Linked DNA regions of Rhodopseudomonas palustris. The protein of the gene in region 1 interacts with the protein of each later gene in a pairwise test. Links are inferred from orthologs where the notes say so. Each region holds a gene or a part of one and is shown in the gene's direction. Other genes may lie near its edges.

Region 1 (6,511 bases):
ATCGGAGAACGAAAACGCCAGCATCGCCAGCAGCATCAGCAAAATGCCGGCGATCCGGGCGGTGCGCGGGTCGGACGCGGTGGCGATTTTGGCGAACAGCCCCATATTTGGCCCGGACGGTTGTGACCGCCGCTTATCGCCCCGGGACTCGGGCTGGTGCAAGGCGGCGGAGGGTCGCTTCGACTTTCAGACCGCGGCAGCAGCGGACGGTGATCGAAGTGTTGCCGCGCCCCCCGACCTTACGATACGGATGACCCATGAAATTCCTCGATGAAGCTAAGGTTTACATCCGCTCCGGCGACGGCGGGAACGGCTGCGTGGCGTTCCGCCGCGAGAAGTTCATCGAGTTCGGCGGCCCCAATGGCGGCAATGGCGGCCGCGGCGGCGACATCATCGTCGAAGCCGCCGACGGCCTGAACACCCTGATCGATTACCGCTACCAGCAGCACTTCAAGGCGCAGAAGGGCGGCAACGGCATGGGCAGCGACCGCCACGGCGCGGGCGGCAAAGACATCGTGATGAAGGTGCCGGTTGGCACTCAGATCTTCGATGAGGACAAGGAAACGCTGATCCACGACTTCACCAAAGTCGGCGAGCGTTTCGTCCTGGCCAAAGGCGGCAATGGCGGCTTCGGCAACGCCCATTTCAAATCTTCGACCAACCGGGCGCCGCGCCACGCCAACCCTGGCCTGCCAGGCGAAGAGCGCTGGATCTGGCTACGGCTGAAACTGATCGCCGACGCAGGCTTGGTCGGGCTGCCGAACGCCGGCAAGTCGACCTTCCTGTCCAAGGTCAGTGCCGCCAAGCCGAAGATCGCGGACTATCCGTTCACGACGCTGCATCCGCAGCTCGGAGTGGTGAACAGCGACGGCCGCGAATTCGTTCTGGCCGATATTCCCGGTCTGATCGAAGGCGCCCATGAAGGCGCCGGCCTCGGCGACCGTTTCCTCGGCCATATCGAGCGCTGCCGGGTGCTGCTGCACCTGATCGACGCCACCTGCGAACACGCCGGCAAGGCATACAAGACGGTGCGCGGCGAACTCGAAGCTTATGCTGAGACGCTGGTCGACAAGATCGAAATCGTCGCGCTGAACAAAATCGACGCGGTCGAACCGGACGAGCTGAAGAAGCAGAAGGACCGGCTGAAGCGCGCCGCCAAGAAGACGCCGCTGCTGCTGTCGGGCATAACCGGTCAGGGCGTGCCTGAGGCGCTGCGGGCTTTGGTTGCGGTGATCGGCGAAGCGCCGGTCTCGGACAAGGCGATCGGCACTGCGGACAATCCCGCCGAAGCCAAGCCCTGGGCACCGCAGGACGCGTGATTCCTCGCGTCCGGCCTCGATCGCGGCAGGTCTGCTGATCCGTTCGCACGGCTTGCGCGGCCCGTCCTGGTGCTGCAAAACGAGCCTCTTCCTGCCAGTCGCACTGCTTTGCGCACCGCGACGTTGTGATCGATATCTCCATGGCCAGCCCCAAGCTTCACGATTTCCGCCACATCGTCGTCAAGGTCGGCTCGTCGCTGCTGATCGACTCGGTCGCCGGCGAGGTCCGAGCCGGGTGGCTGACTGCGCTCGCCGCCGACATTGCCGAGCTGCATCGTGGCGGCCGTGACGTGATGGTGGTGTCGTCCGGCTCGATCGCGCTCGGGCGCAGCCGGCTGAAGCTGCCGCGCGGCCCGCTCAAGCTTGAGGAAAGCCAGGCGGCAGCGGCAGTCGGCCAAATCGAATTGGCCCGGACCTGGTCCGAAGTGCTTGGCGCCCACGGCATCGGCGCCGGCCAAATCCTGGTGACGTTTCAGGACACCGAAGAACGGCGTCGTTATCTCAATGCCCGCTCGACCATCGCCAAACTGCTGGAATGGCGCGCGGTGCCGGTGATCAACGAGAACGACACCGTCGCCACCACCGAGATCCGCTACGGCGATAACGACCGGTTGGCGGCGCGCGTCGCCACCATGGCGAGCGCCGATCTGCTGATCCTGCTGTCCGACATCGACGGGCTGTACACCGCACCGCCTGGCAGCAATCCGGACGCCACGCTGATTCCCGTGGTCGAAGCGATCACCGCCGAAATCGAGGGCATGGCAGGCGCTGCCGGCTCGGAGCTGTCGCGCGGCGGCATGCGCACCAAGATCGAAGCGGCCAAGATCGCGACCTCCGCCGGCACTCACATGCTGATTGCCTCTGGCAAGATCGATCATCCGCTCAAGGCGATCGCCGAAGGTGGCAAGTGCACCTGGTTCCTGACGCCGGCCAATCCCGTGACGGCGCGAAAGCGCTGGATTGCCGGTACGCTGGAGCCGAAGGGCACGTTGACGATCGACGCCGGCGCCGTCAGCGCGCTGCGCGCCGGCAAGAGCCTGCTGCCAGCCGGTGTGATCCGGGTCGACGGCCAGTTTTCCCGCGGCGATGCGGTGATTGTGCGCGGACCGGACACCCATGAGATCGGCCGTGGCCTCGTCGCTTACGACGCTGAGGATGCCGAGAAGATCAAGGGCCGGTCGTCGCCGGACGTGATGATGATCCTCGGGATCACCGGCCGGGCCGAGATGATCCATCGCGACGATCTGGTCGTCGGCACGGCGCCGGCCTGACGCGCAGTCCTTCGGTGCCCCTGCCGCGTGTTAGCAAGCAGGGGTTTCGTGGACGTCCGGTTAGCAATGAACCGCCAAATCGCGGCAACCTCGTCGATTGCCGAAAGGACCGGGATCACCCGGTTTCCCCGCAACCGGCTTGGCGGAGCGGCCTTTTCCCCCTATTTACATGACCTACCACGGATTTTTCAGGCTCAACGCTATGACCGCCTCGCTCAAAGCCATCGACGGCAGCGCCGAACTCACGACGCTGATGACCGACCTGGGTCGGCAGGCCCGCGCCGCCGCGCGGACCCTGGCGCTGGCGCCGCCGGAGCAGAAGAACCGCGCGCTGGAAGCGATGGAGCGGGCTATCCGCGCCGGCGCCGACAAGATCCTGGCGGCGAACGCCGAGGATGTCGCCGATGCGAAAGCGGCCGGTACCACGTCGGCATTCTTGGACCGTTTGACGCTGACGCCCGCGCGCGTCGAAGCGATGGCCGAAGGCATCGCGGTGGTGCGCGGCATCGCCGACCCGGTCGGCACCGTGACCGAAAGCTGGCAGCGGCCGAACGGCATGACCATCGAGCGCGTCCGCGTGCCGCTCGGGGTCGTGGCGGTGATCTTCGAAAGCCGCCCCAACGTTGCGGCTGACGCCGGCGTGCTGTGCCTGAAGTCCGGCAACGCCGTGATCCTGCGCGGCGGCTCGGAGAGCTTCCGCTCGTGCCGTGCGATCCATGACTGCCTGGTGCAGGGTCTGCGCGAGGCCGGGCTGCCGGATGCGGCGATTACTTTGGTGCCGACCCGCGACAGGGCCGCGGTGGGCTTGTTGCTTTCGGGCCTCGATGGAACGGTCGACGTCATCGTGCCGCGCGGCGGCAAGAGCTTGGTCGCCCGCGTCGAAAGCGAAGCGCGGGTGCCGGTGTTCGCGCATCTGGAAGGCGTCAATCACGTTTATGTCGATCGCAGCGCTGATCTGGAGATGGCCAAGTCGATCGTGCTGAATGCCAAGATGCGCCGTACCGGCGTCTGCGGCGCAGCCGAAACGCTACTGATCGACCGCGCGGCCGCAGCGACGCATCTCGCTCCGCTGGTGACGATGCTGATCGACTCGGGTTGCGAAGTGCGCGGCGATCAGGCCGTGCAACAGGTCGATCCCCGGGTAAAGCCGGCGAGCGATGAGGACTGGGATACTGAGTATCTCGACGCGGTCATCGCCGCCAAGCTGGTCGATGGTGTCGACGCGGCGATCGCGCATATTCACGATCACGGATCGCATCACACCGATGCGATCGTCGCCGAGGATGCGCAGGCGGCACAGAAGTTTCTCAGCGAAGTCGACTCCGCGATCGTGCTGCACAACGCATCGACGCAGTTCGCCGACGGCGGTGAGTTCGGCTTTGGTGCCGAGATTGGAATCGCCACCGGCAAATTCCACGCCCGCGGACCGGTCGGGGCCGAACAGCTGACGACGTTCAAGTATCGCATCCATGGCAGCGGACAAACCCGGCCGTGATGCTGCCGTGCCGCCGAGGCTGAGGTGACGACGGACCTCGCCGCAGCCCGCCGCGCGATTCCGCCGTTCACGCCGGGAATGCGGATCGGCCTGCTCGGCGGCTCGTTCAACCCGCCGCATCTGGCACATCGCGCGATCAGTCAGTTCGCGCTCAAACGGCTGATGCTCGATCGGGTGTGGTGGCTGGTATCACCGGGCAATCCGCTAAAGGATATCTCCAGCCTGCGCGAGATCGACGCCCGGGTTGCCGCGGCGCAAGCGATCGCGGACGATCCGCGCATCCAGGTCAGTCGTCTCGAAGCCGTCATCGGCACCCGCTACACTGCAGACACTCTCCGCTATCTGCGCCGGCATTGTCCTGGCGCTCGCTTCGTCTGGATCATGGGCGCCGACAATCTGGCTCAGTTCCATCGCTGGCAGCAGTGGCAGCAGATCGCGGCCGAGGTCCCGATCGCTGTGATCGATCGTCCCCCCACCAGCCTCCGCGCGCTCGCGGCTCCCGCCGCCCAGCGTTTGATGCGAATGCGAATTCCTACCAATGAAGCAGCAACCCTGGCGGATCGCCAGCCGCCCGCCTGGGTGTTTCTCACCGGGCTGAAATCGCCGGTGTCGTCGACCGCTTTGCGGAACCCCGACGGAAGCTGGAAGACATGATGGTCGCGTTCGCTGGACTCTCGGCGCGGCGCTCCCCACATCGGATGTGTGACTTTTGCGAGACGGCGCGGCGGCGTTTACGGCTCCTGCAAGGCGCCCTGGATTCCACTTTGCTGGAAATTGCTTTAGAATGGCCTGTGGGCGCCGGGAGTCGGCACCCGCGATACAGTGAAAGGAAAGGTCCCTGACCACTTCTGTATTGTCTACGTCGGCTTTGCCGAAATCGGTCGCGGCAAAGGCTTCGCGGTCCGCGTCAACCAGGACTGCGCCAGTACCGACCCCTGAGGCGATCGCGCCGGATGCATCGCAGTTCAAGGCTGCGCCGGATGCGGAAGCGACGCTGCAACTGATCCTCTCCCGCCTCGACGACATGAAGGCGGAGGAGACGGTGACCATCGACCTCCGCGGCAAATCAGCGATGTTCGACTACGTGGTCGTCACCACTGGACGGGTTAACCGTCACGTTGGCGCGATCGCCGAGAACGTCGTCAAGGCCCTGAAGCAGGCCGGCATCGCCGCGCCGCACGTCGAAGGCTTGCCGAACTGCGATTGGGTGCTGATCGACGCCGGCGACGTCGTGTTGCACGTCTTCCGTCCCGAGGTCCGCGAGTTCTACAACCTCGAACGGTTGTGGACGCAAGGTCCGGCGCCGGCGAAGACGCTGTAGTCATCGTAGTCCGTGTGGCGTCGGCGCGGCTGAAGACGCGTGTCTGACGGATGGGTAGCGCGGCTCTCGCGCAAAGGGCGCGTGAGCCGATGCGATTGTTGATCCTGGCTGTCGGGAAGCTGAAACAGGGGCCGGAGCGTGAGCTCGCCGAGCGCTATCGTGCGCGGTTCGACGACCTCGGCCGCAAGCTCGGCTTCCGCGGCCTCGACGTCCATGAAATTGCCGAAAGCCGCGCCCGCGAGGCGCCGGCCCGGATGGCGGAAGAAGCCGCCGCGATTATCGCTCAGGTGCCGGATGGCGCCGTGTTGGTCACGCTCGACGAGCGCGGACAGAGCCTCGGCAGCACCGCCTTCGCCGCTCAGCTCGGCCGCTGGCGGGACGAGCAGGTGCCCGGTACTATTTTCGTGATCGGCGGAGCAGACGGACTTTTGCCTGAATTGCGGCGCAAGGCAAAGCTGAGCATGTCGTTCGGGGGGGCGACATGGCCGCACCAAATGGTTCGCGTGATGCTGCTGGAGCAGATCTATCGGGCCGCGACGATTTTGGCGGGACATCCTTACCATCGTGCGTAACCGACGCCGTAGCGAACCGATGCATGCACCGCGCAACACGGCTGCGAGGCACACTGCGGCTGCCGGCTCTTGGCGGCCCGCGGTTCTATTGTCCGCCGGGCTCGCTGCGGGCTTGTGGGCGGGCGACTTGGCGCGTCCGAACGGGACGCTGATCTCCTCGGCGAAGGCCCAGACCGCCCCGGCCGCCACGACGGCGACGCCGTCGATGGCGGACCTGATCAAGCAGCATGAGCAGGAGCTCGAAGCGGCACGGGCGCAGCAGAAGAGCGCCGCCGAGCAGCAGGACAAGCTCAAGGCCGATCTGGCGGCGATCGGCGCTGACCGCACCAAGCTCAATCAGGAACTGATCGACGTCGCCGCCAAGGTGCGGGCGGTCGAAACCCGCATCAGCGACGCCGAAGCGCGCCTGCGCCCGCTCGACGCGCGCGAGACTGAAATCCGCACATCGCTGGACGCCCGCCGCGGCGAGATCGGCGAGGTGCTGGCCGCCCTTCAGCGCGCCGGGCGCCGCGCCCCGCCCGCACTGCTGGTTC
Region 2 (6,557 bases), 650 kb from region 1 along the record:
AAGTACCTGTACTCCAAGGACGGTCAGGAAATCGCCGCACGGAACTTCTACCGTCCGCGCGATCCGGAGGTTGCCAAGAAGCACGAAGGCGCGTTCGCCAAGGTCGATCTGTTCACGATCGACGATGTGTTCGGCGGCTGGACCAAGGCGCAGACCGAGCACTTCGCCGACGGCGGCGTGTTCGATAAGATCTACAAGAACTGAGCGACGCGGGCGTCGCAGCGCGACCGCTCATTGGGGGTGACATGCTTCACGGCAACGGCAGCGCGCTCCCTCTCCCCGCTCGCGGGGAGAGGGGTGGGGTGATAGGTCGCTTCAGCGAGTCTGAGCCTGCGTGCGCCATCTTCAGTGCTTCCGCCCGTCATTGCGAGCCGAAGGCGAAGCAATCCAGCTCCGTGCACGACGCTGGATTGCTTGGTCGCTTCGCTCCTCGCAATGACGCCGATGTTGCGTTGGTGCATGTCGATCTACATGGAAGCTTCGCACAGGTGACGCCATGACTGCTGTTGCGCAACGTCGCTCGTTGCCCGGCTTCGGCCTCACAATGGGGCTGACGATCACCTGGCTGTCGCTGATGATCCTGATCCCGCTGGCGGGGCTGTTCGTCAAAACCGCCGAGCTGAGCTTCGCCGACTTTTGGTCGACGGTGACGGCGCCGCGCACCCTGCATGCGCTGAAAATCTCGTTCGGCCTGGCGTTCGCCGCAGCCTGCGTCAATCTGGTCGCCGGGCTGCTGATCGTCTGGGCGCTGGTGCGCTACCGTTTCCCGGGCCGCCGGATTTTCGACGCGATCGTCGACATTCCGTTTGCGCTGCCGACCGCGGTGGCCGGCATCGCGCTGACCACGCTGTTCGCGCAGAAGGGCTGGCTCGGCGCGCCGCTGGCCGCGCTCGGCATCAAGGTGGCGTTCACGCCGCTCGGCATTTTCCTGGCGATGATCTTCATCGGCATTCCGTTCGTGGTGCGCACCGTGCAGCCGGTGCTGCTCGATCTCGACACCGAACTCGAAGAGGCGGCCGAATGCCTCGGCGCTTCGCGCTGGCAGACCATCTGGCGCGTCATTCTTCCCTCACTGACGCCGGCGCTGCTCACCGGCTTCGCCCTCGCCTTCGCGCGCGCGGTCGGCGAATACGGTTCGGTGATCTTCATCGCCGGCAACCTGCCCAACGTTTCGGAGATCGCTCCCTTGCTGATCGTGATCCGGCTGTCGGAATTCCGCTATGCCGACGCTACCGCCATCGCGGTGGTGATGCTGATCTTCTCGTTCCTGATCATCTTCGTCCTCAACCGGATCCAGCACTGGGCGCAGTCCCGGTCGCTGGCCACGGCGTGACGCCATGACGATGATTGCAACCAGTCAAGTCAGGCGTGCAGCGATCGCATCTGCAGACGCTGCCGCGCCCGCCTCCGCCGGACGTCGTTCCGCCCACACCGAGCCGGCTTGGGTGCGGCTACTGATCATCGGCTTCGCCCTCACCTTCCTCACCGTGTTCGTCGTCCTGCCGCTGATCCTGGTGTTTTCCGAGGCCCTGGCGAAAGGCGTGGCGTTTTATCTGTCGGCGCTGGCCGACGAGGAGGCGCTGGCGGCGATCAAACTGACGCTGATTGCGGCCGCCATTTCGGTCGGCCTCAATCTGGTGTTCGGTGTCATCGCCGCTTGGGCGATCGCGAAGTTCGACTTTCCCGGCAAGACTTTCCTGATCACGCTGATCGATCTGCCGTTCTCGGTCTCGCCCGTGATCTCCGGCCTCGTCTTCGTGCTGCTGTTCGGCGCGCAAGGCTGGTTCGGACCATGGCTGATGGCGCATGGCGTCCAGATCCTTTTCGCGGTACCAGCGATCGTGCTGGCGACGACCTTCGTCACCTTCCCGTTCGTGGCGCGCGAATTGATCCCGCTGATGCAGGAGCAGGGCCAGCAGGAAGAAGAAGCCGCGATCTCGCTCGGCGCCAGCGGCTGGACCACGTTCTGGCGCGTCACGCTGCCGAACATCAAATGGGGCCTGCTGTACGGCGTGCTGCTGTGTAACGCCCGCGCCATGGGCGAGTTCGGCGCTGTGTCGGTGGTCTCCGGCCATATCCGCGGCGAGACCAACACCATGCCGCTGCTGGTCGAAATTCTCTACAACGAGTACCAGATGGTGGCTGCATTCGCGATCGCCTCGCTGCTGGCGCTGCTCGCGCTGGTGACGCTGATCGTCAAGACCGTGCTGGAAGGCCGCATCGAAGAGGGGCTGCATCCCGATGACCATTGAAGTCCGCAACATCGTCAAGGAATTCGGCAGCTTCCGCGCACTCGACAACGTCGACCTGCGGGTCGAGACCGGCGAGCTGATGGCGCTGCTCGGTCCCTCCGGTTCCGGCAAGACCACGCTGCTGCGGATCATTGCCGGCCTCGAATGGCCGGACTCCGGCGTGGTGACGATCGACGGCGAAGACGCGCTGGCCCACGGCGCGGCCGAGCGCCACGTCGGCTTCGTATTCCAGCACTACGCGCTGTTCCGGCACATGAACGTGTTCGAGAACGTCGCGTTCGGCCTGCGCGTCCAGCCGCGCAAGATCCGCAAGAGCGAAGCGGAGATCAAGAAGCGGGTCGGCGATCTGCTGGATCTGGTGCAGCTCGGCTGGCTCGCCGATCGCTATCCGAACCAATTATCCGGCGGTCAGCGTCAGCGCATCGCGCTCGCCCGCGCGCTGGCGATCGAGCCCCGCATCCTGCTGCTCGACGAGCCGTTCGGCGCGCTCGATGCCAAGGTGCGGAAAGAACTGCGCGCCTGGCTGCGCAATCTGCACGAGGAGATTCACGTCACCTCGATCTTCGTGACGCACGACCAGGAAGAGGCGCTCGAAGTCGCCAACCGCGTCGTGGTGATGGACAAAGGCCGGATCGAACAGATCGGCTCGCCCGGCGATGTCTATGAGCGCCCGGCATCAGCCTTCGTGCACGGCTTCATCGGGGAGTCGATCGTGCTGCCGGTCGAGGTGCGTGACGGGCGGGTTCGGCTCGGCGACCGCGACCTCGATCTCACAGCCCAGGATACCGCCGCCGGCCCGTCGAAGCTGTTCGTCCGCCGCCACGACGTGACGGTCGGCCCGAGCGGCAGCGGCGTGTTCGAAGGTGCGGTGAAAGCCGTACGTGCGTTCGGCCCGATGCAGCGCGCCGATATCGTGCTGAGCGGCCTCGGTGGCGATACGCTGATCGAGATCGACGCCCCGCGGGATCACTCCCTCAAGGTCGGCGACCGGATCGGCCTGCAGCCCCAGCGCTACCGCATCTTCGCCGACCGTTAGGCCTTGGGTCTCCCAGTTGTGCAACGCGGCTCGCAGACCTGCGGGCCGCTAGAAGTCGGCTCGTCCGATTGATAGGCCGAGGCCGCGCGAGCACTTACCAATCTACCGATCCCACGGTTGCGCAACGGTTCGACAAGCTCGCGGCCAAGCTCCTGCCTCCACGGCACCTGATTACAAAGAAGCACCCAGCGCCACCACTGAGCACCTTGCGGCAGGTCGAAATCATCATTTTCTCGCCAATGATAATCAATTGACCACCCCAAACACGGGACTGGACACGACAATAAGTAATATGTTGCCGCAGCGATTAGTCGATGAAGAGCACTTCATATCCGCGCAGCGCTCAACCCCTGCGACAGAACGCCACAACCTCGACCACCGCGGAGCACCATGATCCGCACCAGCGCTGCATTGCGCACAGTGCAATTTGATTAGTTACAATCGTGAGTTAGTCGCGACAGCGACGACTACTCAACCACCGCACCCCAGCTCACTCGCTGCATATGCTAACAGATGTGAGTAATTGATCTCGATCAAATACGCGTTTTAGTACGGCATGTGAATTTTGATGACAGATTGTGACTAATTACTTCCCGGACAGATCCGGCAAGCGTCGTGATGCAGGCTGAACCTGCACCAACGGACTTTTTCAAACTGAAATGATCTTCGCTCGACGTCGCCCGCGACACGTGGACGGCGATCGATGGTGGCTGACAAAAATCATCGTGCTTTGAGCACTTGCGGGGGACGCAATGGGGGGCTCTCGGGGGGCGGCGGCTGCGCGCGACCAAAATCGGCGCGGCCGCCGGAGCTGGATCTCGTCGCTGTTCGTATCGATTGCGCTGGCCTGGGGGACCTGGCCAGCCGGCGCTGAGCCGGCGATGGTCGAGCACACCGCCTTGCCGCATGACGGCCAAGTCGACGCGGTCGATCCGTCGGTCAATGCACTGGTCAACTACGTGCGCGGCCTGCAGAACGCCGGCAAGACCGAGCCAAACTTCACGCCGGTGCCAGCCCACGGCCTAGCGCTCGGTGACGGACATGGCGGCGGGCATGGGGGCATGTCGGGCCACAGCGCCTCCGCGCATGGTTCACCCCACGGTTCACCTCACGGCGGTTCTGCAACCGGTCCGCGCTTCGACACGCGGTTTGCCAGACACGGTTCAATCGAGGCTTTGCTGGCGCTTCCGCAGATCGACGGTGGCCCGCAGCTCGACCAGACCCTGCGGTTTGCGGCTTCGCTGCGCCTCGCCACACTCAGCGAAAAGCGCATCCTGCGCTCTCACGCGACCCGCCATACGCTGGCGGCCCGGCTCGCCCGCGAGCCGGACTACGTGGCGGAGATGCCCGAGCCGGTCCGGGATGCCACCACGGTGACCACCTGGGTCGCGCTGGAAAACTTCGACGACACGATCGAGCAGCCGAAGCAGTTCGGCTTCATCGAGATCCTCGCCGCCAAGGCGGATGATTCCCGGCCGGTCCTGATGGTGGCGACACGCGAGCCGAAGGCTGCGGCCGCCGGGCGTGCGCCAATGGTGGCGCCCGCACCGGGCGATCCCGATGGCCGTTACTTCGTCGGCTCCAAGCCGTGCGAGACCTGCCACGCCGGCCTGTTCGACGAGTTTCAGCAGACCGTGATGGGCCGCAACATCAAGTCCGGCAAGGTCACGCCGCAGGGCAAGATGGAATGCGAGACCTGCCACGGCCCCGGCTCGGCGCACGTCAATGGCGGCGGCGGCCGCGAGAAGGGTGGCATCCGCTCGTTCCGGCCGACCGACAGCCGCGGCTTCGACGTCGCCGAGGCGAACAGCGTCTGCCTGAGCTGCCACGAGAAGGGCGACCAGACCTATTGGCAGGGATCGCAGCACGAGACCCGCGGCCTCGCCTGCGTCAACTGCCACACCGTGATGCGCAAGGTGTCGCCGCGCAACCAGCTCAAGACCGTGCAGGTGATGGACACCTGCTTCCAGTGCCACAAGGATCGCAAGGCGCAGGTGCAGCGCAGCTCGCACATGCCGATCCGCGAAACCAAAATCACCTGCGTCAATTGTCACAACCCGCACGGCAGCGCGACCGAGAAGCTGCTGCGCGAGGCGACCGTCAACGACACCTGCTACACCTGCCACGCCGACAAGCGCGGACCGTTCCTGTTCGAACATCCGCCGGTCCGCGAGAACTGCCTGAACTGCCACGAACCGCACGGCTCCAACCACGAGTCGCTGCTGATCGTTGCGCGGCAGCGGCTGTGCCAGCAGTGCCATACCAACCCGCACAACCAGCCAGGTTTGCCGACGTCGGCGCGCTGGGCGGTCGGGAACGCCTGCCAGAATTGTCACAACAACATCCACGGCTCCAACGCGCCGTCCGGATCGCGCTGGCATCGATAGTTCGGGGCCGGGGACAGCGACGGCTGCGGCCGCCGTCGCTCGCCACACCAACAAGCCGCCAAGGGTGATGGAACGACTCGCGCGAAGGGGGCCTTTGAAATGGCGTTTAGGCAATTCCTGCTGACGTCCGCCGCAATCTCCGTGGTGACCGCAATGCCGTTGAGCGCGACCGCCGAAACGGCGGCCAAGGAGGAGCCGGCGCGCTCGATCCCCGATTTCGATGCGGCCCATGGTGGCTGGTCATATTCGGGCGAATTCGAAGCCGGCTGGCGCTCGTTCATCCAGCGCCCGCCGAAATCGGCGACGCCCTGGGTATCGCCGACCAATCCGGCCGGCGGCGGCGATCGTAACAACCGTTCGAAGTTCGAAGAGTACGGCCGGATCGCGCCGGGACTCTACGCCGAATATCTGCGGATGACGCTGCAGACCAAGGACGGCACCTACTGGAACGAGCTCCGCGCCGACAACATCGGCAACAACAACCAGCGCTACGTCTTCGACTTCTCGAAAGCCGGCGAACACTACCTCACCCTGGGGTGGGACGAGATCCCGCATCTCTACAACACCAGCGCGCTGAGCATCTGGAACGGCGTCGGTACCACCACGCTGACCACGCCGGTCACCATCCCCGGCAACAGCTTGTCGATCGTGGCGCCTGCGACTACTACCACCGCCGCGCAGCGCGCCGCGGTGACCAACGCGCTGGCCGGCAAGACCAATCTGATCGACGTCGGCATCGATCGCCGCAAGGGCAGCGCAGCCTATCGCTGGACCCCCGACCCGAACTGGGACGTCAAAGCCAGCTACTCCCACGAGACCCGCGAAGGCACGCAGATCGCGGGCTTTCCGATTGGCGGCCTCGCCGCCACCGGGCTGCAGCAG

The links.
Region 2: the proteins of RPPS3_RS00840 (region 1) and RPPS3_RS03885 interact in binary tests that used the Escherichia coli proteins (3 or more experiments, as listed by UniProt). The link is inferred for Rhodopseudomonas palustris from one-to-one orthologs.

Annotation. Positions count from the first base shown.
Region 1 is NZ_CP019966.1:178,769-185,279, forward strand. The notes cover bases 1,992-4,938. They hold RPPS3_RS00840 (glutamate-5-semialdehyde dehydrogenase), read left to right. Parts: upstream 1,992-2,792; coding sequence 2,793-4,085; downstream 4,086-4,938. Other genes in these bases: proB (glutamate 5-kinase), read left to right, coding at 1,992-2,590; RPPS3_RS00845 (nicotinate-nucleotide adenylyltransferase), read left to right, coding at 4,110-4,739. Outside these bases: RPPS3_RS00825 (DMT family transporter), read right to left, coding at 1-105; GTPase ObgE, read left to right, coding at 258-1,319; more of proB, read left to right, coding at 1,460-1,991; rsfS (ribosome silencing factor), read left to right, coding at 5,029-5,406; 23S rRNA (pseudouridine(1915)-N(3))-methyltransferase RlmH, read left to right, coding at 5,496-5,978; RPPS3_RS00860 (murein hydrolase activator EnvC family protein), read left to right, coding at 5,998-6,511. UniProt on the Escherichia coli protein: Catalyzes the NADPH-dependent reduction of L-glutamate 5-phosphate into L-glutamate 5-semialdehyde and phosphate. The product spontaneously undergoes cyclization to form 1-pyrroline-5-carboxylate.
Region 2 is NZ_CP019966.1:825,035-831,591, reverse strand. The notes cover bases 1,272-4,264. They hold RPPS3_RS03885 (sulfate/molybdate ABC transporter ATP-binding protein), read left to right. Parts: upstream 1,272-2,241; coding sequence 2,242-3,288; downstream 3,289-4,264. Other genes in these bases: RPPS3_RS03880 (DmsE family decaheme c-type cytochrome), read left to right, coding at 4,041-4,264; cysW (sulfate ABC transporter permease subunit CysW), read left to right, coding at 1,338-2,252; cysT (sulfate ABC transporter permease subunit CysT), read left to right, coding at 1,272-1,333. In the rest of the region: RPPS3_RS03905 (sulfate ABC transporter substrate-binding protein), read left to right, coding at 1-204; more of cysT, read left to right, coding at 497-1,271; more of RPPS3_RS03880, read left to right, coding at 4,265-5,675; RPPS3_RS03875 (MtrB/PioB family decaheme-associated outer membrane protein), read left to right, coding at 5,775-6,557. UniProt on the Escherichia coli protein: Part of the ABC transporter complex CysAWTP involved in sulfate/thiosulfate import. Responsible for energy coupling to the transport system.